DNA from 2 places in the Paenibacillus solisilvae genome. Region 1 is predicted to be linked to the other one. Evidence: riboswitches for the same ligand, from Rfam matches in the RefSeq annotation. Region 1 holds a riboswitch; the other holds the start of a gene.
The links. Region 1 has a riboswitch for cobalamin ahead of ACFPYJ_RS05095 (ABC transporter substrate-binding protein). Riboswitches for the same ligand answer to the same signal wherever they lie in the genome.
Positions count from the first base shown of each region.

Region 1 (16,257 bases):
GCAGCCGTACATGATCTTCCCGAAAACGCAGAGCACTTCGGCAATAGGAGCCATTCAACCCTTCATATCCCGAAGCATCGCGAATTAATATCCCTCTTGTCCCAAGCGCGTGTTGAAGCTGCCGGGAGCTCCATCCGAACCGATCGGGAATTTGGAATAAAACGTAATTAACCTTCCCCTCATAAACAAGGAGTCCTAAGGCCGACAACTGCTCCACAAACCATGGCCGTTCCGTTTGGAGCCATTTGATCGTCTGGTCGCCATAATCCGTCTCATCCAATACAGCTTCACCGATTAGCTGGGCAAGCGAATTGACGCTCCATGGTATTTGCAGTTCTCCCATCGCCCGAACAAGAGAAGCTCCCGCTACCAGATACCCAAGACGGATCCCCGGTATCGCATAAAACTTCGTCATTGATCGTATCACAATTAATCGGGTGCAGGATGCAGCTTCGCGAAGCAGGCTCCAGCAGTCGGTGTCCGTTACAAAATCCATAAAGGCCTCATCGACAGCAACAATCTCGCCTTCTCGAACCAGCAGACGGACAAGCTCCGGTTCTATGAGCTGACCTGTCGGGTTATTAGGAGAACCAAGAAACCACAGCGTCTGGCCTGCAGCTGTTCCCTCTTCTCTTAACTGCTTCAATAAACTCAGAATGGCTTCCTGCGTTAATTTGAATTGTGCCTGAGGCTCGAGCTGAAGCATTCGAATCCGGCTGCCGCATTTACGGGCTGCATCCCCATATTCATTAAAGCAAGGGGCAGTCAGTACGGTTACCGCCGGCTTCAACAATTGAACCGCCAAATCAATGAGCTCTGCAGCTCCATTGCCGACAAGCACGCTTGCTTCATCCACATTGTGATGATCCGCCAGCTTGCGCCGTAAGCCTCTTACGGCAGGGTCTGGATAACGGCCAATTTGATCCGCATAATTCCGAAGCACTTCTGCCACACATGGAGGAGGCCCGAAAGGATTCATATTCGCACTGAAATCAAGATAACGATCGGCTTCAATACCATACAATTCCTGTGCCGTCCTTAAATCTCCGCCATGTCCGAATCGCTCCAGCATGGATGTACCCCCTTTATTTAACCCCATTAATTAATCTCGTTAATTACTTGACTCTCATTCCACGCTTGCTGCTTACGCCGTGCTGCTGCATTCATCGCTAGAACAACAGATGGAATCCATTCCCGCCGGCTAATGCGGCAAATAATAAAACGGATTCGATGACCTCATTCAATGCGCCGTAGGTATCTCCCGTCAAGCCTCCCAGCTTTCGGCAAAGCCAGCCGGAAACAACCGAGCCCGTGATGAGAGTCAGACCTGCCTGAACGGCTAACTGATTCAGAACATCGCCCCAAGCTAAGCCGAGCAGCAATCCGATTCCAAGCACAAGAACCAGCTGAACTAACGTTGCGGCAGCCGCATGTCTGACCCGTACCTCTGCAAACATTGACGCCATTCCTTCTCCCGGTCTGGCCATTGGCCAGCCAATCATCGCCCATACAAGCCACAGCCTGCTCCAGCCGCAAGCAGCTGCAAGGTACAATGCCGTATGCAGCCACATCTCCTGCCCGAGCAAGCTGGCCAGCAGGGCGAATTTGAACAGCAACACAAAAACAGCCGCAATGACCCCCATCGCACCGACACGGCTATCTTTCATAATCTCCAGCATCCGCTCGCGGGAGCGGTGACTAAGCACCCCGTCAGCTGTATCCATCAGCCCATCCAGATGCAGCGCTCCGCTTAGCGCGGCCCATAGAATTAATAGAAGGACGGCAGCGGGCATTGCCGGAACATAGGTGAATAATAACCAGCCGGCTCCTGCCAAAATTCCGCCGATCACCGTTCCGACAAGCGGATAATATACTGAGCTTCTGGCAAGCACCGGCGGAGTGAATGGGATCAGGACTGGAATCGGTATTCGTGTAATGAGCTGAAAGGCTGCACCTGCCGCCTGTAATTGATTGCTCAGGAAACGCAAAGCCATAGAATAAGCACCCCCGCCAGAACCAGCATGGAAACTGTATATAGCAAACGAACCGTGCGAATAATGTCATGCGCGGCAAGCGGACGAAGGGGCCAGCCCAGCCGGGCTCTTTCACTTGCAACGCCAAAATAAACATTCCGGCCGCCAAGCTCAATCCCCAGCGCTCCGGCTGCAGCAGCCTCCGGAATGCCGCTATTCGGACTTGGATGAAGGCCTGCAAATTGGTAAACCGCCCTCAGCGATCGAAGGCATGCGCCGGCTCCAAGGGTAAGCAGCGCTGCTAAGGACAGCAATAAACCTGTAATTCGTGCTGGAATATAGTTAAGTACATCATCGAACCTCGCCGATGCCCAGCCAAAATAAAAATACCGCTCATTGCGGTAGCCAACCATCGAATCCAGCGTATTTGCAGCTCTATACAGCATGGCAAGCGGTGCACCTCCCAATAAAGCGAAGATTACAGGCGAGAGGAAGGCATCCACCGTATTCTCCGCAACGGTTTCAACCGTTGCCCTGACCGTATCCTTTTCTTCCATGGCAGCTGTATCACGGCCAACAATATAACCTGTATACTTGCGGGCATCCCCCAAGTTTCCAGCCATTAGGGGATCGTAGACACGCATCGCTGCATCCTTCAGCCCTTTTACAGCGATCGTCGTTGATATATACCAAGCCGAAACCGCATACCCAAGCCAAGGATGAATAAGAGCAGCCGCCTCAGTAATCAACCACATCAATGCAAATGCAAGAATCACGGTCCCCGCCGTTAAAATAATGCCTTTTCGCCTTAATTCATCCCCGGATTTCTCCGCTTCTTCAGTCCTTAGACGTTTCTCGAACATCGCAATGAAGCGCCCGATCCAGATGACCGGATGTGTCGGCCACCTCGGATCGCCGACGATCCAATCGATTATAATTGCCGCAGCTGTCAGCAGCAGGATTTCAGGTAAGGAGTAGAACAGCATCCTACAGCTCCCCCAATTGAAAAGCATGTGCCTTCAAGTCCAGCGGGAATCCCGCCACAACAAGAAACGCCTGCTCGCAAACCGCAGCAAGCCTCCGGTTCAGCCTCCCTGCCTCATCCCGAAAGCGCCGTCCTAAAGGATACGCGGGGACTATGCCGCTGCCTACTTCATTGGTAACCATCAATAGAGTGCCGCTGTATTCAGTCACCGCTTGAACAAAATCCTCAATAACAGGAGGAAGCGATTCATCAACCCGATTCTGAGGAGTGTCTTCTCCTGTTCCGCTTGTCTTATCCGGTGACGGATGTTCATGATCAGCATCGAGTTTAAGCATCCAATTTGTCAGCCATAAAGTCAGGCAGTCGATCAGAACTGCCGGTCGGTCTTCCCCATTAAGAGCTTCTTTCTCAAGCTTTCGCAGCATAGCGGCAATCTCATAAGGCTCCTCTATCGTCTCCCAAGCAAACGCAGCGCTTTCTCTTACCTGCTTATGGCGCTTGATTCGTTCAGCCATTTCCTCATCCCAGCTCTGGGATGTCGCAATATATATTCCTCTCGAACAGAGATGCATCGCATATCGTTCAGCAAAATCGCTTTTTCCGCTTCGTGCGCCGCCTGTAATTATGATCGCCATCTGAAGTGGCCTCCTTACTCCATATCCGTAACAACTCTGCAGCCGGAGTTATCCCCGGGATACCCCCGCGCTTTCGAACGTGGCCATCTCCCGCATAATCATCAGGGCAGCGTCGATAAAATGAAAACCAAGCACGGCTCCCGTTCCTTCCCCAAGACGCATATCCAAATGAATCATCGGTGAAAGGCCGATTGCGGATAACAGTTTTCGATGACCCTGCTCATGCGACAAATGAGAGCCGATCATGAAAGGTACACATTGCGGTGCAAGTTTCGATGCAGCGAGCGCTGCTGCAGACGAGATGAAGCCGTCAATGACGACTGGGCAGCGATGCGCGGCCGCACTAAGAATGACACCGACCAGGCCGGCAATTTCTAACCCGCCTACTTTGGCAAGTACATCGATGGGATCGGCCTCATTGGGTTTATTGATTGCAATAGCTCTGTTTACAACTTCAACCTTATGCAGCCGACGCTGTTCATCGATCCCTGTCCCGAGTCCGACTGCCTCATCGGCTGACATTCCGCCGAGCACCGTACATAATGCAGCACTTGCGGTCGTATTGCCAATCCCCATCTCGCCGGTCGCAAACATCCGGTAACCTCTGGAAACTAGCTCGCCGACCACTTCAAAGCCAGCTTGGATCGCAGCAACCGCCTCTTCACGGGACATGGCGGATTCAACAGCCATATTCGCTGTTCCTCTGCGAATCTTGCGATTAATCAGCCGTTCATGTTCGAGTTCAGCATTAACCCCCATATCTACGCAAAATATTTCTGCTTCCGCTAGTCTTGCAAGCACATTGACAGCAGCCCCGCCCGTCAAGAAATTCATAACCATCTGCGGTGTGACTTCAGCCGGGAAGGCACTGATTCCTTCCTCACACACCCCATGATCGCCAGCCATCACGATGACTGCCCGCTTCGATACATCAGCTGCTGTTTCACCTGTTATCCCTGCGAGCTGTTTCGCGATATCTTCCAGCTTACCTAAGCTGCCCGGCGGCTTGGTCAAGCTGTTTAAGTGCAGCTCCGCTGACTCAATTGCCTCCTTATCAAGGGGATTAATTAATGTGATTAAATGAAAAACATCCTGCTTGCTCATCCTTTTCTCTTCCTTTCAATTCGCAAATGCTCCCATTGTGACGATGGTTGTGACGGCTGCAGCAGCAGCTGCGGAACACCTGTTTGAGGATGCGGCAGTACAATGGCTTTCGCCCCGAATACGCGTTCAATCAAGTCCGGCTCCATGATAACCGCCGGCGCTTCGAATGCCTCTATCTTCCCATTATGCAGAACAAGCAGCTTATCACAATAATGAGCGGCCAAATTCAAATCATGGAGTACGGCAATTACGGTCATGCGGCGATTCCTTTGCCAGCTCTTCACAATATCAAGCAGCTGTACCTGATAACCGATATCCAGAAAGGTCGTCGGTTCATCGAGCAGCAGCAGACTTGGGTCCTGCGCCATTACTTTAGCCAAGGCAGCGCGCTGTCGTTCTCCTCCGCTCAACTGATCCATGCGCCGCTCCTGCAGCCCGGTGAGTCCCATCGCTTCCAGCGCCTCATCAATAAGAGGCGTAACATCTTCTTTCTCTTCGCCCATCCAGTTTTGAAACGGATACCGCCCCATTGCAACAACCTCGCGCACCGTGAAACCAGCCGGAGCAAGTCCGCCCTGCTGCAGGACGGCGACCCATTTGGCCAATTCTTTGCGGCCGTAATGCGCAGCATCCCTACCTTCAAGCAGTACCTTTCCGGAGGTTGGCTTATCCACGCCGGATAAGAGATGAAGCAGGGTAGATTTTCCTGCTCCATTCGGACCTATAATACCGTACATGCTTCCTGCATCCATTGTAAATGATAATTCATTCAATATCGGCTTTCCATGAATCATTGTTACCAATTTTTGCACATCGATCATAATGAACCTCCCTGCAGCACTTTACGTCTGTATAGCAGATAGGCAAAAAAAGGTGCTCCGATTAAGGCTGTGATGACACCTAAAGCGATTTCTTTGGGACTCAGGACTGTCCGGGCGAGCGTATCCGCCCATAGAAGATAGATTCCTCCGCCAACAGCAGATAGAGGGATAATGATTCGATAGTCGGGGCCAACCAGAAGGCGAAGCAAATGAGGAACGACAAGTCCCACAAAACCCACTACACCTGCAATAGACACGGCTACAGCCGTCAGCAGAGTTGAGGTGAGGAGGACGATTAGCTTGGTTCTCTCTACGTTAATGCCCATATGTGCCGCATGCCGCTCTCCGAATACGAATAGATTCAAGGACTGTCCGTAGCGAATGAGTACGGGCAGGCCAACAATAAGAAACGGCAGAATCAGTCTCACATGCTCCCAACTGCGGGCGCTTAAGCTGCCCATCAGCCAGAACATGACTTCATTAACCACACCTTGCGATAATGAAACCATGAACGAAACAATTGCACCGAGAAAAGCTTGAACGATGACGCCTGACAAAATCAGCGTCTCCACATTCATCGATCCTCGTGCGCGGGAAAGCGTAAAAACGATAAGAAGCGTAATCATGCCGGTTATAAAGGCAACAAGAGGCACAGACCAGATCCCGATAACCGTCTGGAATCCAAATACAATTAAGAATGCCGCTCCAACCGAGCATCCTGATGCAACGCCAAGCGTGAATGGATCTGCAAGCGGATTGCGCAGCACACCTTGAAAGCCAGCTCCCGCTAGAGACAAACAAGCGCCTACCAATATGGCGAGCAGAACACGTGAGAGCCTCAATTGAGTAACAATGGCAATATCGCTGGCATCCCATTTATCTGCTCCCCCACCCATCCAAGGCAGCTGATGAACGAGAATTCCCCACACATCACGCAGCGGCAATCCAGAAGAGCCAATTGACAGGCTGACGACTATAGATGCGAGAAGGAGGAGCATAGCTGCTCCTCCATATGTGTACAGTTTTATTTTCATTTTACTTGATTAGATCCGGATGAAGTTTCTTAGCGACTTCGAGCAATCCTTCAGCAAGGCGCGGTCCTACACGGACCAGCGGATCTTGATTAACCTCGAACAGCTGTTTGTTGGTCATGGCTTTGGTCGTATTCCAGCCAGGTCTTGTTTCAATCGCTGCAAGAATCGGATTCTTCTCGCCTTCCTTCACGGTCATCGAAGCGTAGATGATAGTATCCGGGTTCGCTTTCAGTACCGCTTCAGGATCGATTTCATACCAGCCCGACTTTGTAGAGATATTATTGCCGCCGGCAATGGTAAGCAGTTCATCCAGGAATTCACCTTTTCCGACGGTCCAGCCCGGTGAGAATTCCAGATAAACATTCGGCTTCGGAGCTTCTTTAACCGCATCGGTCACCTGCTGGCGGACGTCCTGCATATGTTTGGTTACTTCTGCAGCTTCCTTGGCATGATCCAAGATTACGCCAATTTGTGTGATTTTGTCGATTACCGCATCATAGGTCTTAGGGTCAGATGCGTACACGGTCAGCTTAAGCGCGCGCAGTTTATCAACAACAGGCTTGCTCATGCTTGAGGAAGCTAAGACAAGATCCGGCTTGAGCGAAACAATTTTCTCGATGTTCGCTTCCATCCCGCCGATCTTTTCCTTTGCTGCCGCTGCTTCCGGGTAGTTCGAATAATCATCAACCCCTACAACCTGTTCACCTGCTCCGACTGCATACACAGCCTCAGTTTCGCTTGGAAGAAGGGTGACGATTTTTTGCGGTGCCTCTGCGAAAGTAAGATCGGTTCCCGTAGCATCCTTAACTGTCAGCGGATAAACGGTCGCTTTCTCCGCATTCGCTGTATCATTGACCGCAGCAGGCGTTTCATCGGCAGGTGCTGTGTTTCCTGCCGCAGTACCCGTATTCTCAACGGTTCCTCCATTATTGTTTGCGGAATTGTTGTTCTTGCTGCCGCATGCCGCTGTCATTAACAGCATTGCTGCAAGCAGAACCATCATCGTTAATTTAAACCATCTTGCTGAATGATTCGGTTTCATTGATTACTCCCCTTTTACATCATAATTAATCGTTTACTGATGCAGCAAAAAAAAGCATCTCCGACTAAAGTGTCAGAAATGCTTAAGTTCCGAAGAACAGAGGCTCTAAGGACGCAACCACCATTGCTGGCGGACCCTCGTCCATTGTCTTAGCCAATCTCTAACACCTCCCTAAGTCCTCGTAGGTAGCGTTTATCTAAACAGGCAGGTTTCCTGACTCGGAGCATGAGTAATGACCGTCTTCCCAAGTAAGCTTATATACTCAGTGACGCAGGGGTCATTCCCTTAGTCCATGCGCAAAGCTGATCCCGCGGGGGGCTCGTCTTTGTGTATGGACACTCCTTACAGTGGCGGGTCCGTGCCGGTTTTTCACCGGTCTTCCCTATTAAGCCGAAGCGAATGCCCGGCACCTGTTTATTAAGCTATGTAATTATGCATGTGTAACTATAACATTACGTTTTAGGGTTGTCTATACAAAACAAACGTGCTTACGGGGTCTTTTGTCGAGCTTTGGCGCATACCTCTAAAATAGTGCATTTACTTCAAGGAGCCAGGAGGAATCGATTCATGAGTCAAATGAAAAAGCCAACAGCTTCATCTGCTTTATGGGCGGCAGCTGCCGTCCTTGCGGTTATCCGCTCCAAATCAACGAGCCGCATTGAACCTTCACCTAAAGAATGGAAGGATTCTACTGTTCCGTTCCAGGAAGAACAGACGGAAATATCCTCTTCTTGACCCCGACCGCTACGCGATCAAACGCCGGTTGAGCGTTCTCCGCATTTGACCATGAAGACGAAGTGAATTCCCGACAACGGAAACCGAGCTTAGCGCCATTGCCGTACCCGCCATCCAAGGCTCAATCGAACCCAGTGCAGCAAACGGAATTACCACCAGGTTATAAACAAATGCAAACCCAAGATTTTGGCGTATGTTCCGAACGCAGAGACGACTTATAAGTAAAGCTTCATAAATGCCGGTCAGCCTGGGACGAATAAGGGTTAAGTGACCGGCATTCAGTGCGGCGTCCGTACCATTGCCCATAGCGAATCCTACATCGGCTGCCGCCAAAGCAGGAGCGTCATTGTAACCATCGCCAGCCATCCCGACCCTGCGTCCCTCCTGCTGTAATTTTTGTATAAGCGAAGCCTTCTGCTCAGGCAGCTGTGATGCTTGAATGCAAGCGATCCCCGCTGCCTGAGCAGCTTCATGAGCTGCCGTTTCATGATCGCCGGTCGCCATCCATATCATGATTCCTTGTTCCTGCAGCATACGTACGGCTTCGATCGAAGAACGTTTGACCGGGTCGGCGAAAGCAAATGCACCCGCGCACACGCCATCTATCGCTGCGAATATGACTGATTCACCCTTTTCTTCTTTCTGCGAAGCAAACCGGAGTATCGTCTGGTTAGGCTGCCAGTCATGAGCCTCCATAAAATGAAGATTACCAATCTGGATTCTTCTGCTTTCCACAACGGCTTCAATTCCCATCCCCAGCTGCGAGCTGAAGTGATCAGCCGCCGGAATGATAAGCCCTGCCTGCTTTGCCGAGGCAATTAGGGCCGCAGCAAACGGATGCTGGGCTCTTTCCTCCGCAGCGGCTGCCATTCGAAGCAGACGATTCGGAGATCCAATGACACTTGAAATACCCGTAAGCGATGGCCGGCCTTCCGTAATTGTGCCCGTCTTATCAAGTACGATCGTATCGAGCTGCGTAAGCCGCTCCAATGCTCCTGCGTCGTTCAATACGATTCCCCGCCTTGCTAATTTACCCGAGGCAAGCACGAGCGATATGGGTGCAGCAAGTCCAAGCGCACATGGGCATGCCGCCAGAAGCACGGCAAGCGCATGAACCGACGCGGCTCCTAAGTCGCCAGGGCGAAGCACGAACAGCCAGAGGAGCAGCGTACTCAATGCCAGCAGCAGCATGACAGGCACGAAAATACCGGCAATCCGGTCGACTTTACGGCCAATGGAGGATTTCGTCGTCTGTGATTGCCGCGTCATGACTGCAATGCGGCTGAGCAGCAGATCATCGCCGATAGCCGTCACTTGTATGCGCAGCTCGGCAGGCCCGCTAATCCGCGTGCCTGCAAACACTTGATCCCCCGCCTTTTTCATGACCGGCATGCCTTCACCCGTCAGGAAAGATTCATCTATGGCCGCATGACCGTCCAACACCAAACCATCAGCTGCCAGAAGCTGATCCGCCTCTGCGATGAGCTGTTCGCCTACTCGAATTTGTTCTACCGGAATTCGCTCTCTTCTGCCGCCGCGCAAAGCGAGTGCATCCTTCGCCAGCAGGTTTCGGAAATTGTCGTTATCCCGCATGACGCGCTGGGTCGCGGCAGCTTCGAGCATTTTGCCCAGTAAAACAGCCGTAATGACAACAGCCGATGTCTCAAAATACAGTGCTCCACCTGACATCATGGCGTAATAACTGTAGCCGAATGCAGCTGTGGTACCAATGGCAACCAATACATCCATATTGCCCATCCGCTCGCGGAGCGCATAATAAGCCCCGAAGTAAAAGGGCATTCCGATAAAAAACTGTACGATCGCAGCAAGCACGAACTGCAGCAGCGGCTCTTGAAGCATGAGCGGAACAGGAATGCTCCTCAGCCAGCTGTAATGATGCGCCATCGACCACAGCAGCGGGAAAGTCAGGACGGCAGCAACCGTAAACCGCAGCTTCAGCTTATCGAGCTCATTATCCGTGCCGTTCATCCTGCTGGCATATTCAGCTTGGAAGCCAAGCTGTCCGATTCGTTCTATGATATGAGCAGCAGTTACGACGGCAGGAGTAAAGCGTATCGTGGCTGATTTGGCCGCATAATGAACCGATACGCCCGATATACCGGACATTTTGCCGACAGCCCTCTCAATACGGACTGCGCAAGCGGTGCAGCTCATTCCTTGGATGTGCAAATCAAGCACGCCGCTCCCCTCTCCCATTGTCACCCCTCCTGCTTTATAGACACTGCCTAACAAGTCTACTCTCTCACTATATGGCAAAGTCGGCCAAGTCATGATTGATTCCTTTGTTTAAGAGAGAAGAAGGAGTTTTCATGCCTGACGTGGAAAAAGAAGAACATGAACAAACTTAATTCCATACCAATCGGAGGTACTGACCTTGGCACTCATTCAATGTGACTTTTATTCCGACACACTCGGACTTTCCACCTCAATGAACGTCATCCTGCCCCAAACCACTTATTCTCAGATCGGCATGAAAACGTTGTCTTCCGGACACAAGCATAAGACCCTTCTACTGCTGCATGGACTGTCGGATGATCATACGATTTGGCTTCGCCGCACCTCAATCGAGCGATATGTATCTGAGCTGGGTATTGCTGTCGTTATGCCTTCAGCTCAGCGCAGCTTCTATACGGATATGGAACAGGGGATGAAATTCTGGTCTTTTATCAGTGAAGAGCTGCCTGCGATTGCAAGGTCCTTCTTCCCGCTGTCCGACCGGAAGGAGGATAACTTCGTAGCCGGTTTGTCCATGGGCGGATATGGCGCCTTCAAGCTGGCGCTCACACATCCGGATCGTTACCAGGCCGCTGCCAGCTTGTCAGGGGCTATGGATCTTTCCCATTTAAATGAGTTTGCGCCGGACGACTTTAAGAAGATCTTCGGAACTCTCGATCAATACCAGGGCAGTAAGAATGATTTATTCAACCTCGCCAGAGAAGCGGCCGCTCTTGGCGAGGTTGCTCCTTTGCTCTATCAATGCTGCGGGACAGAGGATTTCCTGTACGCGGAAAACATCCAGTTTCGTGATCATGCGGAGCAGCTGAAACTGCCTATAACTTACGAGGAGGAACCCGGTAATCACGACTGGGGCTACTGGGATCTGAAAATCCAGCGCGTGCTGGAGTGGCTGCCGCTGCAATCGAACCGTTAAGGGAAGCGTTTAATGAAGCAGAATCGGCGTAATTGCGATTCCGGAGGGGAAGCTGCCTGTCGGGAGAATGGCGACGGGCAGCTGGCTTTGGATGTCGATGACTGCCATATAGCCGAAGGTGAGCACAGTTACATAAATTTTCGCACCGTCTGCGGACACCGCGATGTCGCTTGCATTACTGCCTTCCGGTAATTCAATGGTCGTTAATATCTCATTGCGTGCAGTATTGACGACGACGATTTCGTCACCGCCGCGGCTTGCAATATAGGCAAGTGCGCCATCCGGCGTAATAACTAGATTCTGAGGGTCACTGCTCTCATCGAGTATAATCGTCGCGATAATCGAATTTGAAGACAAACGGATGACGTAGACCTTCTCATAGTGGATATCTGTGACATAAGCGAATGCTCCGTTTGGCATAATCGCAATGGCGGAAGGCTGACTGCCTCCAGGCAGCTTAATCGTCTGTTTGATTGCATCGGTCGCTGTGTCTACGACCGCAATGGATCCATAATTGATGAGGCATAGATAAGCTGTGCTTCCGTCAGGAGAGAACGCTATGCTGGAACAGTCAGCGCCTTTCGGTAATGAGATGATTTTCGTGATAGTCTGCGTCGCGGTATCGATTACGATCACATAATCTTCGATCAGCGTTGTCACATAAACCTTATTGCCAATCGGGGACACCGCTACGGCAAAAGGCACCGCTCCCATTGGAAGGGTGATCTCGGCACATATCTCCTGGGTTCTGGAATCAATGACACGGACGGTTTTATCACCTTGACAAGTCACATAGACTAGTGATCCATCCGGCGTAATCGCAACCAGTCTGGGAGAGCTCCCCGCCGGCAGCATAATCGTAGCAACTCGTGTTAAAGTCGATGTTTGAATGACTGACAGCGTATGCTGGGTATGGTTAGCCACATAAGCCAGCATAAGCTCATCTACGAAGCTGGCACCTGCTGCACCTAACCTCCGCTCCTTGATTACCTCCATGCCTTCATCGAATTCCATAATGGACAAGCTGACATCTCCGGCTCCTAGTCCATTCGTAACGATGCGCACTCCGTACGTCTCAAAGGTCTCTACCGGGTAATGAATGGAATATACGGATTCATCCTGTCCCAGCGGCTGCAGCCGGATAAGCTTCAACGTCTCCAAATTCAGGCTGCCATAAGACCCATCTTGACGAGCAGGCCGACCCGTTTCACTATCATCCTGCTGTTCTTGATGAGACTGCATTTCCCCGTTCATCGAGTATACCTGTATACCGGCGACTGCCGGCTGCCTCCCCATATTCATGACTGTCAAAGTGAGAAATGATGTTCGCCTAAGCTCCCGATTAAACAGCAGACCCGTATCCAATACTGGCATGCAGCCGCCCCCTCTACTCTTCCATTCTCTATCGTATGAATTGATAGAAAGAATGGCATGAGGCATCACACTATCCAAATAAGTAGATTTGAGGCGTCGTTATAAGCAAAAAGACTGCCCAAAATGAGCAGCCTCTTACGCGTATTGGTTTACCCTTGAGGACCATCGGCCAACAATTGATGAATCTCGCTCAGCCTCTCAAGCATCGTCCGAAGCTCAATGGCAAGAAAATCCTCATTCACTGAGGCAAAAGCTTCTTTGAGCGAAGTTAGGCTTTGAATCGCTGCCGGCAGCAATTCAAAGGCTGGCTCCGTATGCTCGTAGAATGGATGTACGCGAAAATCACGGCTGCTCATTTGAAACAGTCACTCCCTGGATGTCGTTTAGAACTACTCTACCACCTGGATGAATGGGAAGTCCAGTCCCTTACTTTCGAAACTTAGATCAGCTGCCTCGATAGGTGCTGTACCCTCCTGGAGCAACGAGCAGCGGTACATGGTAATGCGCATTAGAATCGGTAACACGGAAGCGCACAGGTACTTCATCCAGAAAAAGCTGTGACTCATGGACAAGCATAGACCCTCGCTCCCGAAAATAATCGGCAACAGAGAATACGAGCTGATACAGTCCGGGTTGAAGCTCCTCCTTCTCAAGGAGAGGCGAGTCAAGTCGTCCATCTTCATTGGTAACCACGGCTTTCACAAGACGATGGAGCTCATTGTTCTCCGGCAGCAGCCAGAGCTGAACATGCATGCCGGCTGCAGGTTTACCTTGCGATAGATCCAGAACATGCGTCGTTATGCGCCCGCTCATGGCTGATTTATCTTTCCCGCTGAAGCATTGGAATCAACTGCGGTCTCTTCATTATGATCCAGATCCTCCCTGGTCAGAGAGAAGCCTTGGAAACCGAACGGCGGACGCGGCTCCGTGAATACCCCGGCATGCGTTACAGGATCCGGCTCCACAACGGTCTCCCATGTCCGATTATTCGATTCGAAACGCACCTCCGAAAGCTGCGGGAATCTCGTAAGAATAAGCAGGGCGATTTGATAGATTAAATATTGGATGGAGGGTGTTTTGTATTCATGGAAGACATGGTGGGCGATATCCCGTATCTGTTCAGCGGGTACATACCGCTCCAAATCCGCCTCAGCCGCATCTTCAATATTCGTGTAACACCAATAAATATTAAGAAAAATGAATAATGGCCTGTCATAGCTATCAGGCAGGGTCGTATATTCGTCCCGGATAAATCCAAAGAACGAGCTTCCGCTCACTTTTATCAGCTGTAAATCCGTCAACCCGCACCAGTGGGATACCAACTGCGTTCCTTGGGATTCCCGTTTGTAAACAAGTGAAGCACTGGCATGATCATTATGGGATCTCCGGTAAACAAGACCGCTATCCTCAAAGCCTTCCTCCCCCCTCACTTGAAGGGATTGGAAAGGAATCCGGTCCCCGCGGATCTCGATAGCCGTAATATGGGCATAGGTTTCGAAGAAACGCCGGCTGACAAAGGCCAGAAAGCCTTCCGTTGTACTTCCATTAAACTGCCCGGCATGGCGCAGTATGAAATTCTTCATCGAGTCCGTAGCAACGACTATGGAGTTATCCCCTTCTGTGAATGAACTCAGCAGCTGCTCACTGCTTACGGAGAACGTCAGGTTATGTGCGAAAATCACGTTTGAATCGCCTCGGAAGCTGGATTCCGGAATTGAATTTACCGTTAACGGTTTGGCATATGTGCGGTAGGTGAGAACATCACCTTTGCCGTAGTATAACGTACGTCCGTTTGCAAGATTTAGCATGGCAACCGACATCCTCTCCGCTGTTATTCTTCGATAACGTCCTGAATGCGAAACGCTGTAATTTTTCCGATTTCCACCAGGGCCTGCTGACGTTCCTCGAATGGCGTATGATTCATTCTTGCTTTCATTGCGCTTAGAATATCCGCTTTCGTCTTGCCGCGAACCGCATATACGAAGGGAAACTCAAATTTCTCCATGTATTCCCGGTTTAAATTCGAGAACTGCTTAAACTCCTCGGGGGACAGTTGATCGAGTCCGACTCCTTGCTGCTCCTTGGTTGAGAACTCGCTGATGTTTAATCGGGTAGCGAGGTCCGGATGGGCGCGGATCAAGTTAAGCACCTGCCCAGGCGCTGCTTCCTTCACAGCAAGCATCATCGATTCATGCAGCTCTTGGCAGGAATGAAAGGGTCTGCGCTCCCAAGCCTTATTCGCAACCCAAGGTGAATGCTCGAAGATCCCGCCTATTATATGCACGAATACTTCCCGACTCAGTGTATTCAGCTGCCATAGATTTATTCTCATAGCCAAAACCCCTCATGAACGGCAATTGTCTCCGTTTCGATTTCTGGAAAAGGACCTATAACCTCAATAGGCTTGCGTCCACAGGCAAAAACCTCGCGGCAAGGTAAGTTTAACGTCAGGTTCTGCTCATTATCTCCCGTCAGCTCCGCGAGCCGTTCCTCCGAGATGCCATAAACGACGGTTCCGACATTCCCCCAGTAAATCGATCCCGCACACATCGCACAAGGCTCGGCAGTGGTGTACAGCGTGCAAGACCAGAGCTCCTTCTTCGTGAACCGCTTGGAGGCAGCCGCCATTAGAGATGTTTCGGCATGACCGGTGCAGATGGATTCCGTCCATTCGATATTGCCCTGCTCCAGCAAAATATCGCCGGATGGGTGAACGAGAATAGCGCCAAACGGTGTATTGCCTGACAATCTGGCTTGCCTGGAAACCTCGATACACCTGCGCAAATAATGAATATGGCGCTCCTGATCGTTCACGACGATCCCCTCCCCTTCTCAATTGCCCGGTGAACCGCTCTCACAATGCCTCCATAGCCTGTGCACCGGCATAGATTACCGGATAACGCCTCTTCGACTTCCTCTTGTGAAGGATTGGCGTTATCATCCAGCAGCGCCTTGACCGATATGATCATACCGGGTGTGCAGTAACCGCACTGATAGCCGCCTTCTTCAAGAAAAGCCTGCTGGACCGGGTGCCTGCCACCCGCAGCTATTCCTTCAATCGTCGTTATTTGCTTGCCTGAGCATTGATAGGCCATAGTCAAGCAGGCATTCATCGGCTTGCCATCCACCAGAACCATACAGGCGCCGCAGCGGCCGATCTCGCAGGACCGCTTCGTGCCTGTGAGCTCTAAATCTTCTCTAAGTATGTTCAGCAGCCGTTTGCCGGCAGGAATGGCGAGCGTAACAGGCTCCCCGTTGACATCACACGAAAAGATTGGCTGTCTATACGATTCAAGCTGTGCTTCATTTTTCATCGACATTCACCGCCTTCTGGATGAAAGTAGGCCGCTCATGAAGCTCGGACGGATCAATAGGAAGCTTG
Region 1 covers NZ_JBHSOW010000016.1:154,662-170,918, reverse strand. The annotation lists gene ACFPYJ_RS05130 (pyridoxal phosphate-dependent aminotransferase) at 1-1,072, opposite strand, end outside; gene cobS (adenosylcobinamide-GDP ribazoletransferase) at 1,170-1,994, opposite strand; gene cbiB (adenosylcobinamide-phosphate synthase CbiB) at 1,976-2,959, opposite strand; gene cobU (bifunctional adenosylcobinamide kinase/adenosylcobinamide-phosphate guanylyltransferase) at 2,961-3,593, opposite strand; gene cobT (nicotinate-nucleotide--dimethylbenzimidazole phosphoribosyltransferase) at 3,642-4,697, opposite strand; gene ACFPYJ_RS05105 (ABC transporter ATP-binding protein) at 4,694-5,518, opposite strand; gene ACFPYJ_RS05100 (FecCD family ABC transporter permease) at 5,515-6,552, opposite strand; gene ACFPYJ_RS05095 (ABC transporter substrate-binding protein) at 6,554-7,594, opposite strand; cobalamin riboswitch at 7,781-8,023, opposite strand; gene ACFPYJ_RS05090 (hypothetical protein) at 8,162-8,329, shown strand; gene ACFPYJ_RS05085 (heavy metal translocating P-type ATPase) at 8,339-10,546, opposite strand; gene ACFPYJ_RS05080 (alpha/beta hydrolase) at 10,725-11,501, shown strand; gene ACFPYJ_RS05075 (beta-propeller fold lactonase family protein) at 11,511-12,875, opposite strand; gene ACFPYJ_RS05070 (hypothetical protein) at 13,025-13,231, opposite strand; gene uraH (hydroxyisourate hydrolase) at 13,320-13,688, opposite strand; gene pucL (factor-independent urate hydroxylase) at 13,685-14,683, opposite strand; gene uraD (2-oxo-4-hydroxy-4-carboxy-5-ureidoimidazoline decarboxylase) at 14,707-15,207, opposite strand; gene ACFPYJ_RS05050 (nucleoside deaminase) at 15,204-15,689, opposite strand; gene ACFPYJ_RS05045 ((2Fe-2S)-binding protein) at 15,686-16,189, opposite strand; gene pucD (xanthine dehydrogenase subunit D) at 16,179-16,257, opposite strand, start outside.

Region 2 (16,257 bases), on a different contig from region 1:
GGTGTGTTCGCCAAATTCCCAAGACCCATGGCCGCGAGCATACTGTGTGTACGCAGGCTGATTTCCTGCTCAGGTATCCCGGCGTTACGGAGACCATAGGAAATATCTTCATAAGGAGTACTGAGTATCAGTTGCTGTTCAGGATCCTGAAATACAAGTCCGACCTGTTGCCGTAGCTTTTTTAAGTTCTCCGAACGATAGGAGAGAGGTGAATCTTTCCATATTATTGTTCCGGCTGCAGGCCGGTGGAGGCCGATCGCATGCAGGAAAAAGGTAGACTTTCCGGACCCGTTATGACCACAAATCGCGGTCTTTTTCCCTTGTGGTATGTTCATCGTCAATCCCCGGAGAGCGTCTGCGCTGGTGCCCGGGTAACTGTAGATGACATCAAGCGCCTCCATTATCGATTTCATGTCGTTTCCCTCCATCGGATCCACAATTCTAAAAGCAATAATAAAGCAATACCTATTCCGCTCTCCCATTTATATCGAGGCGGCACAGGATTGGACCGGTAAGGAGCCATACGTATTTCATCTGTAAACCCCCTGGCTGACAACCCATGCGAAAGCCCTTTATATCTCTGCATCGTTTTGCCGAACAAGCGAACGATCAGAATGGCCGTGTCGCTAAGTCTGCTGCGGAACCTTGATTGACCCCCGCGGGCTTTTTGGGCGGAATACATCTGGGAAGCCGTATCTGTAAGTACAAATAAAAAACGATACATGATCAGCATCAGTTCCAATATCAAAGAGGGCATGTGCAGCTTTTTCATAACTTGAAACAATTCGGATATGGGAGTGGTCAGCATCATAAAGGTGAGGCAGGATAAACAGGCAAGAACTCTCATAAACAAGTGACCAGCCTTATACAAGCCCGACTCGGTGACAAAAGCCGCCCAACCCATAAAGGAGAATTGCGCGATGACGGGAGAAAGCGCTGACGATGCATGGATCGATTGCAGCTCGATCATGATCGCCGGTAAGCCGGTTGCATAAAATAAACAAGGAGTCCCCATGAGCAGTATGTAAAATTTAAACGGTATGCGGGCATACAGCACAATCCATATAAAAATCCAGCTAAACACCACTAGCTGTATGATGGGATGAGACAAGTAAGAGAGCACAAACAGAACGGCTGCGAATCCGCATTTCCACAAGGGCGAGACGGACCGCAGCTTATTCAAGTAAGAAAGAGAATCTATAAGTTTAATCATTGCTTCTTAGCTCTGGAAGATTTGCCTTTAAACCATCCGATGGCATAACCGATGAAACCCGCACCAATGGCCGCTTGCAGGGCAAAGAGCATACTTTCGGTTTCACCGGGAGGATTAAGCAGCGATGAAAACCATGGTTTATAAGAAGGATTCTGCTCCTTGATGATTTGTTCGGCGGCAGCATCCGCTCCGCTAAAATCACCATTCACCAATAGTAATGGAAGGACCGCCAATAAAACCACCGCCAGCAACATCAGTGCATTTTTAACGCTGTTAGTCATGATTGTTTTACTCCTTTCATTCTACGGTGCAAAGCGGAAAATTCCTCCGAGCTGTAGGCTTGCAACCAGTTCCAAATCAATACAGTGAGAAGTCCTTCGCTAATGGCCAACGGAATTTGGGTGATGGCAAAGATTCCCCCGAATTTTACAAATGATGCCAGGACGCCGCCGCTCTCCGCAGGAAACGCCAAAGACAATTGAAGCGAGGTAACCACATATGTGGTCAAATCGGCCAAGGCCGCAGCCATAAATATGGACAGCTTTTGTTTTCCCGATGCCCGCATCATCCAATTATATACGATGTAGCCAACCATAGGACCTGCGACCGCCATAGAAAATGCATTGGCTCCAAGGGTAGTCAGACCCCCGTGAGCGAGCAGTAATGCTTGAAACAATAAAACAATAGAACCGAGTACACTCATCGGCAACGGACCGAACATAACCGCGCCCAAACCCGTCCCAGTCGGATGCGAGCTGCTTCCCGTTACTGAAGGAATTTTAAGTGCCGACAAAACAAATGTAAAAGCGCCCGCCAGGCCCAGCATAATTTTCAGCTCCGGCGTTTCTTTCGTTATTTTGACCAAGGCCCTGAGTCCCAAAATGAAAAAGGGCACAAAGACTACCCACCAGAAAACAGCCCAACCCAGCGGCAGAAACCCTTCCATAATATGCATGGCATAAGCTGACTGAGGCTCATTAACGAATAAGTACAGTGTAAATCCTAGAACTAGCAGCAGTGTGCTGATTGACCTTGCCTTCAATTGCATGACCTCCCCAAATCATTAATATTGCATCTATCATAAGCATATCTGCATGCGCTAATTTGCCATTTTGTTTGTTCCCGGAACTGATTGACCGGAAGCGACAAACCGTTCCTGATATGAATAAACGAGCTGCTCCTCAAGCATTTCATCTGCTGCCAGCTTGCGTATCAGTTCTCTACCGAGCTCGGGGGTCATATCCCGATACCATAGACCGGCGGGATAAGCGATTACGACACACGCATCCTGGCACCGGCCATTGCAGCGCGTTCTCGTCGTGTGAATACGGCTGTCTGCGCCAAGCGCTTTAATTTCCTCACGAATGGCCTGTGTTACCTCTTCTCCCTGACTCCTCATACAGCTGCTTCCATTGCAGAGAAGCAGATGACATTGCGTTTCTTCCAGATTCCATGTACTCAAGGCGAGACCCTCCTTTTAAATGACTTTCATCGTTCAATACTCGATGCCCAATAAGGCAGGAACGCCTTCATCATAGTAGTGTTTTTTGACTTGAACCTCAGAAACCAGGTCCGCTTTATCTACAATCTCCTGTTTAGCCCCTCTGCCCGTAATAACAAGATGGAGATGGCCTGGTCTGCGGTCGATTAGCTCCAGCACCTCCTGTAAGGGCAAGACATCGTCGATGGGAAACTTCTCAATGGCTAACGCATTATTGAGCTCATCCATCACAACGACATCCCAATCCCCGCTCATCACTTCTTCTTTGGCGATTAACCATGCCGCTTGAAGGGCCTCGCGATGCTCCTCCGGTGTTTTCGTCCATGTGAACCCAATACCGAGCTGACGCATCTCAACACCCAATTTACGAAGTGCAATTTGCTCACCGTATGTTCGCTGCGGGGATTTGATAAACTGTAAAATAAGCACCTTATATCCCCGGCCTACGGCTCGAACGGCCAGTCCAATCGAAGCCGTCGTCTTGCCTTTGCCGTCGCCTGTATAAACGAGTGTATAGCCTTTACGCTTCGATCTCCGATCATTCTGTTCATTTTCCATTAGCGATACCTCTTTTCCTCAAATAAATAACCGGGGCCGGCACAGGATTACAGCTTACTTTCGGCGAAACGGCTTTTGCGATACTCGTGACATATTCCGACCCACCTTGACGCGGCATCCGGGTTTGAAGCAAAATGAACATGCGTGTACCCCGCCAAAATATTGCCGCTGCAGTATCCTTCTTTCTTGACGCCCCGTAAGCCCGTAGTCTCGTAAGCATAAGGATAAGTACCGCTGTTATCGACCATTAGCGTTGAATAATGAAATTCATGCCCCCGCATGCGCGAATCTTCAGGCAGAAGCAGGCTGTCTTGTATCGCTCTTACCTCCCGATAACCGAGCGCTGCCAGCTTAGGCTGCATTTCCACGATTGCCGGAATAATGCCTGCCATTGGATAGGTCTGTCCGAAGCGGTCCTTAATCGAACGACACAAATACATGTAACCCCCGCATTCGGCGTAAATCGGCATGCCGCCTGCAGCGAGCGTATGCAAATCCTCCTTTAAACGGACGTTGTCAGCCAGTTTAGCTGCAAACTCTTCCGGGAACCCGCCTCCGAAATAAACGCCGTCGGCATCCGAAGGAACCGTTTCCCCGGCCAACGGACTGAAGTAAATGACCTTAGCGCCGCAATGCTCAAGCATCTCCAGGTTTTCCAGGTAGTAAAAGTTAAACGAAGCATCGCGGGCGACTGCTATAGTCGGACCAGACTCCCTTTGTGATGCCACCAGCCGCTCTATCGGTAAAGCTAAAGCAGGCGCATCATTCGCAAAGGATAAAATCCGATCCAGATCAACCTTGGCTTCCACCTGCTGCGCGGCAAGCTCGAACAGCGGATTCAGCTCGCCGCGTTCAATCGCCGGGATGAGCCCAAGATGCCGTTCGGGAATGTCCAGCTCTTCATTGCGGCCAAGCCAGCCGACAACCGGTATCCCGCATTCTTGTTCAATAGCGGATTTCACGATACGGTAATGACCTTCGCTTCCGCATTTGTTCACGATGACCCCGGCAATCCGAGCGCCTTCGTCCAGCTTTTGAAAGCCCATTACGACAGCCGCCGCACTGCGAGCCATACTTTGAACGTTGACCACAAGAATAATGGGGCAATCCAGCAGTTCAGCAATGTGTGCAGTCGAGCCTTCATTGCTTAACGGATTTTTTCCGTCATAAAGACCCATGACCCCTTCGATAACGGACACATCGGCACCATCCGAGCCTCTTATGAAGATTTCCTGCATAGTCTCATGGGGCACCATCCACGTATCCAGATTACGCGAGGCCCTGCCCGTAACGGCGGTATGATAGGTCGGATCAATGTAATCCGGACCGCATTTAAAACCTTGCACCTTTACTCCCCTGCATCCGAGCGCTCGCATGATTCCGATGGTGAGCGTCGTTTTTCCCACTCCGCTTCCGGTTCCGGCTATAGCAAAACGTGGGCGATACGCGTTCATATTCTCACCCCTCCGGCTTCTTCGGCAGCTGGAATGCGTGCGACCGAGATCGTGCAGTTGCCGATCTTCTTCTTTTCCAGCAGCCAGTCTACCGCACCAGCGCAGAGCAACGCAGCCGGCTCGCTGACACCATAAGCTCCGGTATAGCGATAGACGGTCTCCGACGGATTTTTAAGCGAGATTGTATTCAGTTCTTCCGGTGTATACGTAATAAGCTCCCAGCCATACTTCTTGCATACATCCAGCAATCCTTGCTCATCCTTCTTCAAATCGATCGTCGCAAGGCTGCGTACGCTCTTTACGGACAAACGCAGCTCGTTCAATGTAACCAAAATGACGGCTTCGATTTCTTCCGGCGACGTTCCCCGATTGCAGCCCATGCCAAGCACCAGGCTTTTGGGACGATATAACACGCCATTGCGAAGCAAGACCGACTCCTCGCTTGCGTCAAGCAAGCGATCCGTGACGACAAGCGCAGCGTCAAATTCCGTTTTCATAGCCTTATTAGCAGAATCATATACACGAATAGATGGCGGAAGCGGCTTATCGTACATCCACCAGTTTTTCTCCCCTGCCTCCTGCACGACGACCACTCGTTCCTCATTTACGACTGAAGCGCTGACCGGCGTCGCTTTCTCGAAGCTTTCAATGACCCAACCGAATGAGCGGCCAAACATATCAACGGGAATAGTCTGCTGCACATCGGAAGCCGTCGTAATAACCGGACGCGCGCCTATCGCCTTCGCAGCTTCCCGAGTAAGCTCGTTGGCTCCTCCTAGATGTCCGGACAATACGCTGATCACATGCTCACCGCGATCGTCGATCACGACAACCGCCGGATCCTTTTTCTTATCCTCTAGAATCGGCGCGATCATCCGAACGACGGCACCCAATGAAATAAATAAAATAATGCCGTTGTAGCTCTTGAACAGCTCCGGAAGGATGAGCTTAACCGAGCCTTCAAACAGACGGATGTTTTTGTCTGACTCATCCCCGCGAGCAAACTTGCTCATGTAGTACAAATCCGTTGCCGGGAAAATGTCTGCGAGACCGCGTGCCATCTCCACGCCGTGCTTCGTTATCGCCACGACAGCGTATGGCTTATTCACTTGCCTTCACTCCCCTTCGGTAACCGTGCGTAAACGTTTTATCATAAAGCTTGGACCGATGCGCATCCCGCTCCGTGATGGTCGGATCAAGCGACCAGCCCGCCAGGATCATCGCATGCATGCGGATTCCCGCTTGCCGCATGTCCTCATCCAGCTTATTTAATGTCGTACGGACGATTTTCTGATCCGGCCAGGTAGCACGCTGAACCACCGCCACGGGCGTATCCTCGGACCAGCCGGCTTCTATAAATTCCTTCACTACCTTTTTTGTTAGCGTGGCGCTTAAGAACAAGGCTACCGTGCAATGATGGGAAGCCAGATCCCTCAGCTTCTCACGTTCAGGAACAGGCGTCCGTCCCTCGGCGCGCGTCAGGATTACCGTTTGCGTCAAATCCGGCACGGTTAATTCCGCGCCCAGTACAGCGGCTGCCGCAAACACGGAGCTGACTCCGGGAATGATCTCGTAAGAAATGTCACTCTGTTTAAGCAAAACAAGCTGCTCCAGCACGGCACCGTACATCGATGGATCACCCGTATGGACTCTCGCTACGCTTTTGCCGGCTCGCACCGCTTGCACCATGACGTCTACCATCTGCTCCAAATCCATGCCAGAGCTTTGCAGTACCTGGGCATGCTTCCCCGCTTGCGCAATCAGGTCATCGTTAACGAGCGAGTCGGTATACAAAACGACATCCGCCTGCTGCAGGATGTTTAACCCTTTGACCGTAATGAGCTCCGGATCGCCGGGTCCGGCTCCTACGATATAAACCTTCGGTTCCAACGCCGTCATTTTCTCACCGCCATTAACGTCAAATATTCAAGCTCATATCCCTTCAACACGCGAATATCGCGCCAGATTGTCTCATACGGCGATGTCGCCTTCGTCACAACGGACGCTTTACTCGTCAAACCAAGCTCTTCCAATAGATCGATCATCATATCGATGACCTTGGCCACCTTAATAAAAATAACCGTGTCATGCTCTTCGATCGCTTTCTTCATCGCAGTCCTGTCGTCCGTTGCCGGTATGATCGCAACCTGCTCATCACCGTCTGCAAGCGTAATGCCAAGCTGCGCAGCAGCTCCCAGCACAGAAGAAATGCCTGGCACGGTGCGAATCGGAACCTCGGGGTGAAGCTCATTCATGAGACGAGACATATGAATAAAGGTGCTGTACAGGTTCGGGTCTCCTTCGGTTACAAAGGCAATGTCCTTTCCCTCTTTTAATTGCTCCCAGCATAGGTCTGCTGTCTTGTTCCATTCCTTCCCGAGTACGGCTGGATCCTTGGTCATCGGAAAGATCAAGCCAAGCATTTCCTTCTCGGCAGGGTTCACATACAGCTCAACGATCTCGAGTGCATACGACTTACCGCCCATTCGCTTCTTGGGGTAAGCGATGACCGGGCACTCCTTCATCAAGCGAAACGCCTTTATCGTAATGAGCTCAGGGTCGCCGGGTCCAACGCCAATACCATAAAGCGTGCCAGTTCTCGGAACATTTATCACGTTAATTGTTCTCCTCTGTTGTCGTTTTTTTCTCGGCCTTAAAGCCTGTAATGACGTAGATCGGATTCAGCCCTTCGAACCTTGTCATATCCAAAATCGGCTTACTTCTCGAAATCTGAACAAGCGTCACGCGGGCTTCGAATCCTTCTTCTTTCAAGGCACGACAGGAATCCGTCAGCGTTTCGATCGTTGCCGCGTTAATGACGAAGCGTCCTCCCGGGCGCAATCTGCTGCAGCAAATTCGAATAAGCTGGCGAAGCTCTCCCCCGCTTCCGCCAATGAAGATCGCATCCGGATCTGGCCATGATTCAAGACCCTCAGGTGCTTTCCCGTGCACAATTGTGAAATCAGTCCGAAACTTAATACGGTTCTGCTGAACGTTTTCCATATCGCCTTCATTCTTCTCGATGGCAAACACTTGCCCATAAGGAGCGAGCCGAGTACTTTCTACGGCTACGGACCCCGAACCGGCGCCGATATCCCACATCACGCTGCGCGAATGAAGGTTCAGTTCGGATAAGCTTAGGATGCGGACCTCTTTTTTGGTAATCAAGCCCTTCTCCGGCTTGCGCTGATGGAATTCCTCGTCTTCGAAGCCGAAGGTACGCGCCGCATAAGCCACCTCTTGGCGATGGCGAAGAATGACAATATTAAGCGGTGAAAAGCTCTCTGCCGCCATATCCTCTAAGGAATAGAAGCTGCATCGTTCCTGCTGGCCGCCTAGATTTTCCGCAACGAAGGCTTCATATTCCCTCATATTAAATTGCAAAAGATACGATGCAATCGCAGATGGCGTATTCGTATCATCAGTCAACAGCGCTACTTTCGATTTACCGTCGATACGCTGCGCCAAGCCTTGCAGCGGACGTCCATGCACGCTCTCGAGTGTTGCGTCCTGCCAGCTTTCGCCCATTCGGGCAAAGGCCAATTGTAACGAACTCAGGTTTGGATATATATCTACAGCCTCGCGGCCAAGCTTGGCTGCAAAAAAACCGGCTATGCCGTAAAACATCGGATCGCCTGATGCGAGCACAACCACTCGTTGATGCTCGCGCATTTGCGCAACCTGTGAAACCAATTGAGATAAACCGCCTTTTATAACAAGCTTCTCCCCTTGGAACTCAGGAAAGAAACCAAGATGCCGCTCTCCTCCAACTAGCACCTCCGCGGCCTTTACCAATGCTAAGCCTGCACCGGACAATCCGTGTGCACCATCGTCACCGATGCCAATAATCGCTATTCGGTTACCCAACAATTTCCGCCCTCCCCAATACATCGCCTTTCATCGTGACTAATACCGTCTCCACAACCAATCCTCCATCGACATGGTTCACGGCGTGTTCCGATGCGTACTTGCATAATAATTGAAAATAGGTTGCCAACCCGGCTTCGATTGCCAAATCCGAAGCATGTGATGCCGTATTCGCTCCCAAAATAGCATCTCTTAGAGCATCATCACCTCCGGCTTGAACGGCTACACTCGCTAAAAAATTCAAATCAACCGGTGCGCTTTTGGAATGCACCATCATGACGCCTTGCGCCACCTTTGAGAATTTCCCCATCATCCCGATGAGGCTTACCCTCTCCATGCCAAGCCGTTTGGCATGTTTTAATGAAAAGCCTACAAAATCACCCATCTGTACGAACGCTTCCTCGGTGAGCTCCGGAAGAAGCTTCATCGCATATTTCTCGCTGCTTCCGCCTGTAGTTAACACGATATGCTTACAGCCTGAAGCTTTGGCCACCTGGATTGCTTGTACGATGCTCGCTTTATAAGCGGAGGTAGAGAAGGGAACAACGGTACCCCGGGTCCCGAGGATTGAGATCCCGCCTAGAATGCCCAATCGGGAGTTAAGTGTTTTTTTCGCAATCTCTTCCCCGTCCGGAACCGAAATGACGACACGGACACCGCGATCCACCTTATATTCGATAAGCACCTCCTGCACGGCACGAGTAATCATTCGTCTGGGCACAGGATTAATCGCAGCTTCTCCGACTGGGACAGGAAGACCCGGCTTTGTCACCCTTCCAACGCCAATACCGCCATCCAATTCGATACCTTCTCCGCCGCTCCACGTAACCGTACATATAATTTTTGCTTTGTGCGTGGCATCCGGATCATCGCCGCCATCCTTGATGGTCGCGCATTGCGCCATGTCCTGCGTCAGCTCACACTCTATTAATTCGAAAGTATGAAAAAATCCGGCTGGCAGCCATATCTCTGCATACTCCACTTTATTTTGCGTGATAAGCATCGTTACTGCCGCTTTAGCGGTTGCTGTCGCGCATGCTCCTGTCGTATACCCATGGCGAAGCGGTTGTGCTTCCGTTTCGACACCGTCGCTCATGCCGTCATCTCCTATTCCTTATTTCAGAGCGGTCGCCATAATGGAGATCGCATTAATGGCCGATACAACGATGGTACTCCCACCCTTGCGTCCAATGTTTGTGATGAATGGAATATCCAGCTTTCGTAATTCGTCCTTCGATTCCGCTGCCGATACGAAGCCGACTGGCATACCGATAATAAGCCCGGGTCTTGCTTGACCTTCCTTCACGAGCCGTATTAATTCAAGCAGAGCTGTCGGGGCGTTTCCGATCGCGTATATACCGCCGTCCGCCTCTTTAATCGCCTTACGCATGGAGATAATCGCCCGCGTCGTATTCAGTCGTTTGGCTTCCTCCATGACATCCGGATCCGATATATAAACCTTAATGCCACCGCCAAAACGTTCAAGCCTCTCCTTGCTCACGCCGGCTTGAATCATTTGCACGTCTGCTACGACGGTCCTTCCTTCGCGAATCGATTTAATCCCGGCTTCAATGGCATCCTTGTGGAAAACTAGACTGCGGCCAAGCTCGAAATCAGCGGAAGCATGGATGATCCGCTGCACGACCGGGTATTGCTGCTCCGTGAAAGGATGCTCCCCCAGCTCCTCTGTAATAATCTCAAAGCTTTTTCCTTCAATCTCTTGCGGCTGAACGGTTAGCGGTTTGAATTCCGTCTTAAAGTCCATCGTGTCCCTCCTGTTCATATGAAAGAAGCACCTTAAGTCGGTCTAATACACCGTCATAGTGCGTGAACACATCGCCGAATTCCAGCTCGGGACGCGATATGAGAAGGACATGAATGTCCATCGCCAGAGCCGCATTAACCTTTTCGTCCACGGCTCCGATCTTCCCACTTTCCTTCGTAATCATGACGGTCGTACCAAATTTCCGATACAATGCCTCATTTAACTCACTGGAGTAAGGCCCCTGCAAGGCTATTATGTTCTTTTGTTCAATGCCAAGCTGCTCACAAAGTTCCATATTATCTTTGCGCGGAAGCATTCTAGCGACGAGCCGAATGTCGGGATCCTGCAGCAGATGCTTGGCGAAAATGGCCAGTGTTTTGCTTCCCGTTGTGAGCATAACGGAGCCTTTGAGCCGTTTCGCTTCCAGAGCGGCTTCCTCGTAAGAGGAAACGACCCTCAGCATAGGGTGATCATCATACACTAAAGAGGATCGCTCGAATCGAATGTAAGGCAGCCCGGCTTTTTGGGCTGCTCGCATGGCATTTCGATGGGCTTCCTCAGCGAATGGATGACTCGCATCTACAATCGCCTTAGCATTCGATTCACGCAGCAGCTCAATCATTTGATCGGAGGTTAACCGACCGGTTCGTACGGTTATACCTGCCTCATCCAAGCTTTTCGCTGCGTTATCCGTGACCACAGAAGCAAGCAGCGGGTAGCCAGAAGCTTTCATCCGAACAGCCAGCTCACGTGCATCACTCGTCCCGCATAAGGTGAAAATCATGAAACAACCTCCCGTTTTTTGTCAGGATGCTGATGATTGTGATCATGATGGTCATGATCGTGATGGTCATGGTCGTGATCGTGACTGTGCCCATGATCGTGATCATGATGATGATCGTGATGCTTAGCCGCTTCCATCCGATACTTGCACATATCACAGTTCATCAGAGCACGGCCTTCGCTAGCCTCCTCCACCCGGTCAAGCAAAAGCTCAACCAGCTGAGGATGAAACCCGAAGTAACCGGCAAGCTCCACGTCGATATTCGGGTGTGCTACTGCAAATTCCGCTGTCATTTGCTCGATTCTTTTGATTAAGATACCGGTAAAAAGAAAATACGGCAGCACATAAATTTTCTTCGCGCCAAGCAGCTTGCAGCGCTCCAAGCCCTCCGGAAATGACGGCTCCGTCACCCCGATAAAGCTGCTCTCTACCCATTTGATAGGTAATTTCTCCCACAAAAGGCGGGCCATTTTCAAAAAATTGCTGTTCGCATCCGCATCACTGCTGCCTCTGCCGAGCAGCAAAACGGCTGTGTCCTGGTCTCGCTGGCTTGTTTCTCCATTCATCCTGTATCCGGCTTCCGTCAAACGCGACGCCAAAATATCGAGCACCTTTTGGTGGATGCCGATGGGCTGTCCATAGGCAAAGGAGACGTTAGGATATTTCAATTTGGCATGATCGATTTCATGCGGGATATGGATCTTCGAATGTCCTGCGGCAAATAAAATAATGGGCACAAGTACAATTCTTGTTGCACCAGCTTCAACACAACGGGCGATACCCTGCGGTATAGTTGGGCTCACGAACTCCAGAAAGCAGGTCTCCACCCATCTTCCCTTCGCACTTGTCCTTACCGAATCCGCAAAACGAAGCATTTCCTCGTTCCCTTCGTTATCACGACTGCCGTGACCTACCAGCAATATGGCTTCCATATTTTCTCCCCCTTAATCTCCGCATACGGCATCAACGATCACCGGCGCTATGTATTCTAAATGTGTAAATCCTGCTACCTGCCCGACGCGTTTAAAAAATTTATGGAACCGTTCACCGGGATGACCTTTTTCCGTGAATTCCTTTACGACTTGCTCCACCGTTTCAACAATTCGGTCTGCCGGAATGCCTTCGACAACGTTCTGCCCGGCATGAGCATTGCGCCCGATTTGTTTGCCGCCCAAAAATAAATCATAACCGCCTTTGCGATAGACGATTCCGATATCCTCCATGACAGCTCCATAACACGCCATGCCGCAGCCATTCAATCCAATCTTCAATTCTTTAGGCGCACCAATTCCCCCAAACAGCAGGTGAAGCTCTTCCGCAACAGGAATGGCCTCGTCCTTCTCCAAATTACAGAAGTCGCATGCTTTGACTTGAACGATGTCGCCGATCGCAAATACAAGCAAATGATGTTCTTTTAAGCGGGTGACAATGGTTTCCGCATCATCCGTCGGCACTCGCAGCAGTACTTGATGCTGAGTCGTATATTCAAGCTCGCCTTCGTCGCCTGCCAATTCAGCTAATAAGCCCATCTGCTTGGCAGTAAACTTCTTATTCGCGATCCCCGGAGATACACCGACTTCAAATATGGATGGGGTTTTTCTGCGTACCTCGGGCACCTGCATCTGCACGTTAGACTCACCGGATACAAGTCCTTTGCTCTGCAGCAGCTGCAATGCTTCATTCGCAAGCTCAGCCGAGTTTAAGGAATGCTGCTTCTCCGTCTCTTCTTCTTGGCTTTCCTCCCACTCTTCTTGTGCATTTAGCGACCACGGTTCTGCTTCGGTACGCAGACGTTCATGAGGCTTTAACGATTGTACATCTGAATTCAATGTATATTTGCGTTGATACCCGCGAGGGGTAATAATTTTACCGTCATAAAGAAATGTTGATGAGTTGCCGATAATGACCGTTGTCAGCATCCCAATATCATGCTCCAGCATATCTCCGAGCGTTGTGATCACCACATGCTCGCGGTCTCGATATGCACTTTTTACTAATCCGACGGGTGTATCCGCTGAACGGTATTCTAGTAGAATCCGCTGTGTCTCTACGATTTGCCGCGTGCGGCGGCCGCTTCTTGGATTGTAAAGCGCAATGACGAAGTCGGCAGATGCCGCAGCCTCAACCCGCTTAGCGATGACCGCCCACGGGGTCAAATGATCACTGAGCGAAATCGTGCAAGCATCGTGCATGACAGGCGCACCGAGCAGCGAGGCACACGAGTTGATTGCAGAGATTCCCGGAATAACCTCAATCTCCACTCCAGCAGCCTCTGTCCAGCCTTTTTCGATTAAAACTTCAAATACAAGACCGGCCATACCATACACACCAGCGTCGCCGCTGGAAATAACCGCAACCTTTTTGCCGAGCTCCGCCTGCCTCACCGCTTCACGTGCACGGCTAACTTCTTCCGTCATGCCCGTCCGGACGATAGTTTGGTCAGTCAACAGACCACTGATTAAATCGACATAGGTATTGTAGCCGATGATTGTATCACTCTCTTGGATGGCTGCCCGGGCACGATCAGTAATATGCTCGTACGAACCTGGACCAAAGCCGATTACCAATAGCTTCCCTTTGTTACTCATGCCATTTCCCTCCTCACCCCAGTCCTCCTAGTAAAATCTTTGGAGGCCGGTCGTACTAGGATATAATCTTAATTAGATACCGAGCGTCAACTTCAATCCTATAGATAACGCTCATGCTGGTTGCGCACAAAAAAAGCACTCCCAGCCAAAGAGGCTGGAAATGCTTTAGAAACACAAACGGAATCACCCAAATGCCAGGGCATTTGAGAATTATCCATGTGCTGCTGTTACATTCCAACACTCTCCTATTACGCGTAGGATCCATGTTATATGAAATGGGCAGGTTTCCTGACTTAAGGCTCTAGTTTCCAGTCTTCCCAGGTATCTCCCCAGTGACTATTAATGAAAACGTAAATATGCCTATTACAGTGGCGCGACCGTGTCGGATTTTAACCGAGCTTCCCTATTAAGTCTGCTTCCATTACAACATCATATGGAGCAAACACCCAAATCATTTCAATTTATTATATAAGAATATATGATCAAAAATTATTTGTATACCTATAGTTTAAAAAGCACCCTATAGAATCCCATATCTACAATAGCGTCAGAAACGGGTGTCCCACTTGTACATCGTTATCATACCGTAACGACTATCAATAATGGACAATATTAGGACGAAGTCCCTTGCCTCCCTGCTAGTTCAAAGAAATTCTTTCTGAACATTCCTCAACATGCTTTGCAATGATGTCTGATAATAGAGGCGAAGCCTAGCGATTGCTGGAGGAATCGCGCGATGAGCGTACATGATGCTTAAGCAAAATCGTTAAGAGAATGCAGTCGCTGGCGGTCGCGGCATGGGCTGGACTCGCACTCATCCAAGCCCATGCAAGGCGAAAGCCTTTATCTGATCGATCCCCGTCTTCGTCCGGTTACTGAACAGTACAGCGCGCCCGTCGAACCGTTCCGAGAATTCTTCCCTTACGTCTGCAAGCTCAGCTTCCGACAGCCCTTCTGCGAAGCTCCGCGCTACCATTGTCCGCTGCACAAGGGATCGGTCCTTCAGCCGCTGCCACAATCGATCATCGGATTCATGAACTTTCCCCTTCAACACGAGCAGCAGGCGGTCAAACTCCTGGAATGGAAACCCATTCAGAAAAGCTCCAACGGGATGAGCGAGCGTATCATAGCCCGGCGCATCTACGAAAGCTGCATCCCCGCAGTAGTGAATGAGCGGTGCATCCAGGCTCGCGCTCCAGTCGGTGGCGTCCGTCTGCTGTCCAACGACCGGCCTCGGGACACAGATTCGATCCGTTATGAGGTCAATCAATGCTGACTTCCCCGCTCCAGGCTGACCGAGGACAGCAATCTTGAGCCTGCCGCCGCGGTATTGAGCCAGCTCCGACCGCAGCCGGAACAAATTCTGCTCGAGGACGGTTGGTCTTGGCGCTGCAGCCTTTGACAGCAGTGCTGCCCGCCGTTTCCTCAGCATCATTGCGCAATACCGAGCTCTTCCTCCAGAATCTTCTCCGCAAGCAGATGGCAGTCATTCAGGTACGATTTCCCTGCCGCCAGCGTCATTCCAAAACCAGCCGCCGCCGCAATGGCTTGACCCACGATCGGTATGAATCGTCCAACCTGGACGGAAGCCTCCCGACCGGCAAAACGCTTCAGCAGCAGCAGTATGCCTTCCTTAGTCGAATATTCGAGCACCTGCTTGCCTAGCGGCAGCAAGGAAGGAATGAGCTTATTCACCTTCTCGTCGCTGAGCCCGTACGACTTCCTTATATCGTTAAACTGCTTGAGCATAATGGAGATATCCACGCCAATGTTGACGCCAGGCACGGGGTTCAGGCCATTGGCTGCAGCCAGCCCCGCATATTTGTAGACGGATTTCTCGCATGCAGCGCGCTTCGCATCCAGATGCTCCTTGCTGTAGGCTTTGGCTGAACGGGCGTATTTGTCCCTTTTGGCCGGATCGAGTGCCGCATAGATCGCATCAACTAATTCCGTTAAACCAACTTTCGTCCGGCAGCTGACGAACAGTACATTTTCTGCAGATCCCACATGCTTGCGGACATCGGCAATAATATCGGCCTCGAGCTCCTCCGTCGTCTTGCCTTCTTCCCACAGATCATCTTGTTTATTGCGCACGAAGATGCAGACTCTGCCCTTATCCTTAAGCTCTTTGAAGAATGCCGAGTCCGCTTCGTGAAACTTTGAGGAGAACACGCATAAGAACAAATCCAGCTCTTCCGGCTGAAATTGCTCCATCCATCTGTTCGGCGGAAATTTGGATGTGCCGTATCCAGGGAGATCCACAAGCAGCAGCTCTTCATGCTCAATCATTTTCGCTTCGGTTGTCATATCCGTCGTTGCGCCTGTTCTTGCCACCGGCTGACCGACGATCAGGTTAATCAGCGAGGATTTGCCCGCCCCCGGCTGGCCGAATAAAGCAATCTTCAGCTTCTCATTTTGCTCGTCCTCAATTTCCTGGCGCAGCTTCTCAGCATCAATGCGAATACTCATAGGATGTACACCTTCCATCAAACAGATTGATAACGACATCTTGTAATGATTTGCTTAA
Region 2 covers NZ_JBHSOW010000032.1:8,381-24,637, reverse strand. The annotation lists gene ACFPYJ_RS09025 (energy-coupling factor ABC transporter ATP-binding protein) at 1-413, opposite strand, end outside; gene cbiQ (cobalt ECF transporter T component CbiQ) at 410-1,213, opposite strand; gene ACFPYJ_RS09015 (energy-coupling factor ABC transporter substrate-binding protein) at 1,210-1,494, opposite strand; gene ACFPYJ_RS09010 (energy-coupling factor ABC transporter permease) at 1,491-2,261, opposite strand; gene ACFPYJ_RS09005 ((2Fe-2S) ferredoxin domain-containing protein) at 2,313-2,675, opposite strand; gene ACFPYJ_RS09000 (cob(I)yrinic acid a,c-diamide adenosyltransferase) at 2,709-3,272, opposite strand; gene ACFPYJ_RS08995 (cobyrinate a,c-diamide synthase) at 3,320-4,726, opposite strand; gene ACFPYJ_RS08990 (cobalt-precorrin 5A hydrolase) at 4,723-5,787, opposite strand; gene cobM (precorrin-4 C(11)-methyltransferase) at 5,828-6,625, opposite strand; gene cobI (precorrin-2 C(20)-methyltransferase) at 6,622-7,338, opposite strand; gene cbiE (precorrin-6y C5,15-methyltransferase (decarboxylating) subunit CbiE) at 7,343-8,593, opposite strand; gene ACFPYJ_RS08970 (cobalt-precorrin-5B (C(1))-methyltransferase) at 8,586-9,689, opposite strand; gene ACFPYJ_RS08965 (precorrin-8X methylmutase) at 9,708-10,358, opposite strand; gene cobK (precorrin-6A reductase) at 10,348-11,142, opposite strand; gene ACFPYJ_RS08955 (sirohydrochlorin chelatase) at 11,139-12,074, opposite strand; gene cobJ (precorrin-3B C(17)-methyltransferase) at 12,087-13,730, opposite strand; cobalamin riboswitch at 13,992-14,195, opposite strand; gene ACFPYJ_RS08945 (GTPase domain-containing protein) at 14,545-15,165, opposite strand; gene ACFPYJ_RS08940 (GTPase) at 15,162-16,199, opposite strand.
Region 2: linked by a shared signal. The riboswitch ahead of cobJ (precorrin-3B C(17)-methyltransferase) and the one ahead of ACFPYJ_RS05095 (ABC transporter substrate-binding protein) in region 1 are both predicted to bind cobalamin.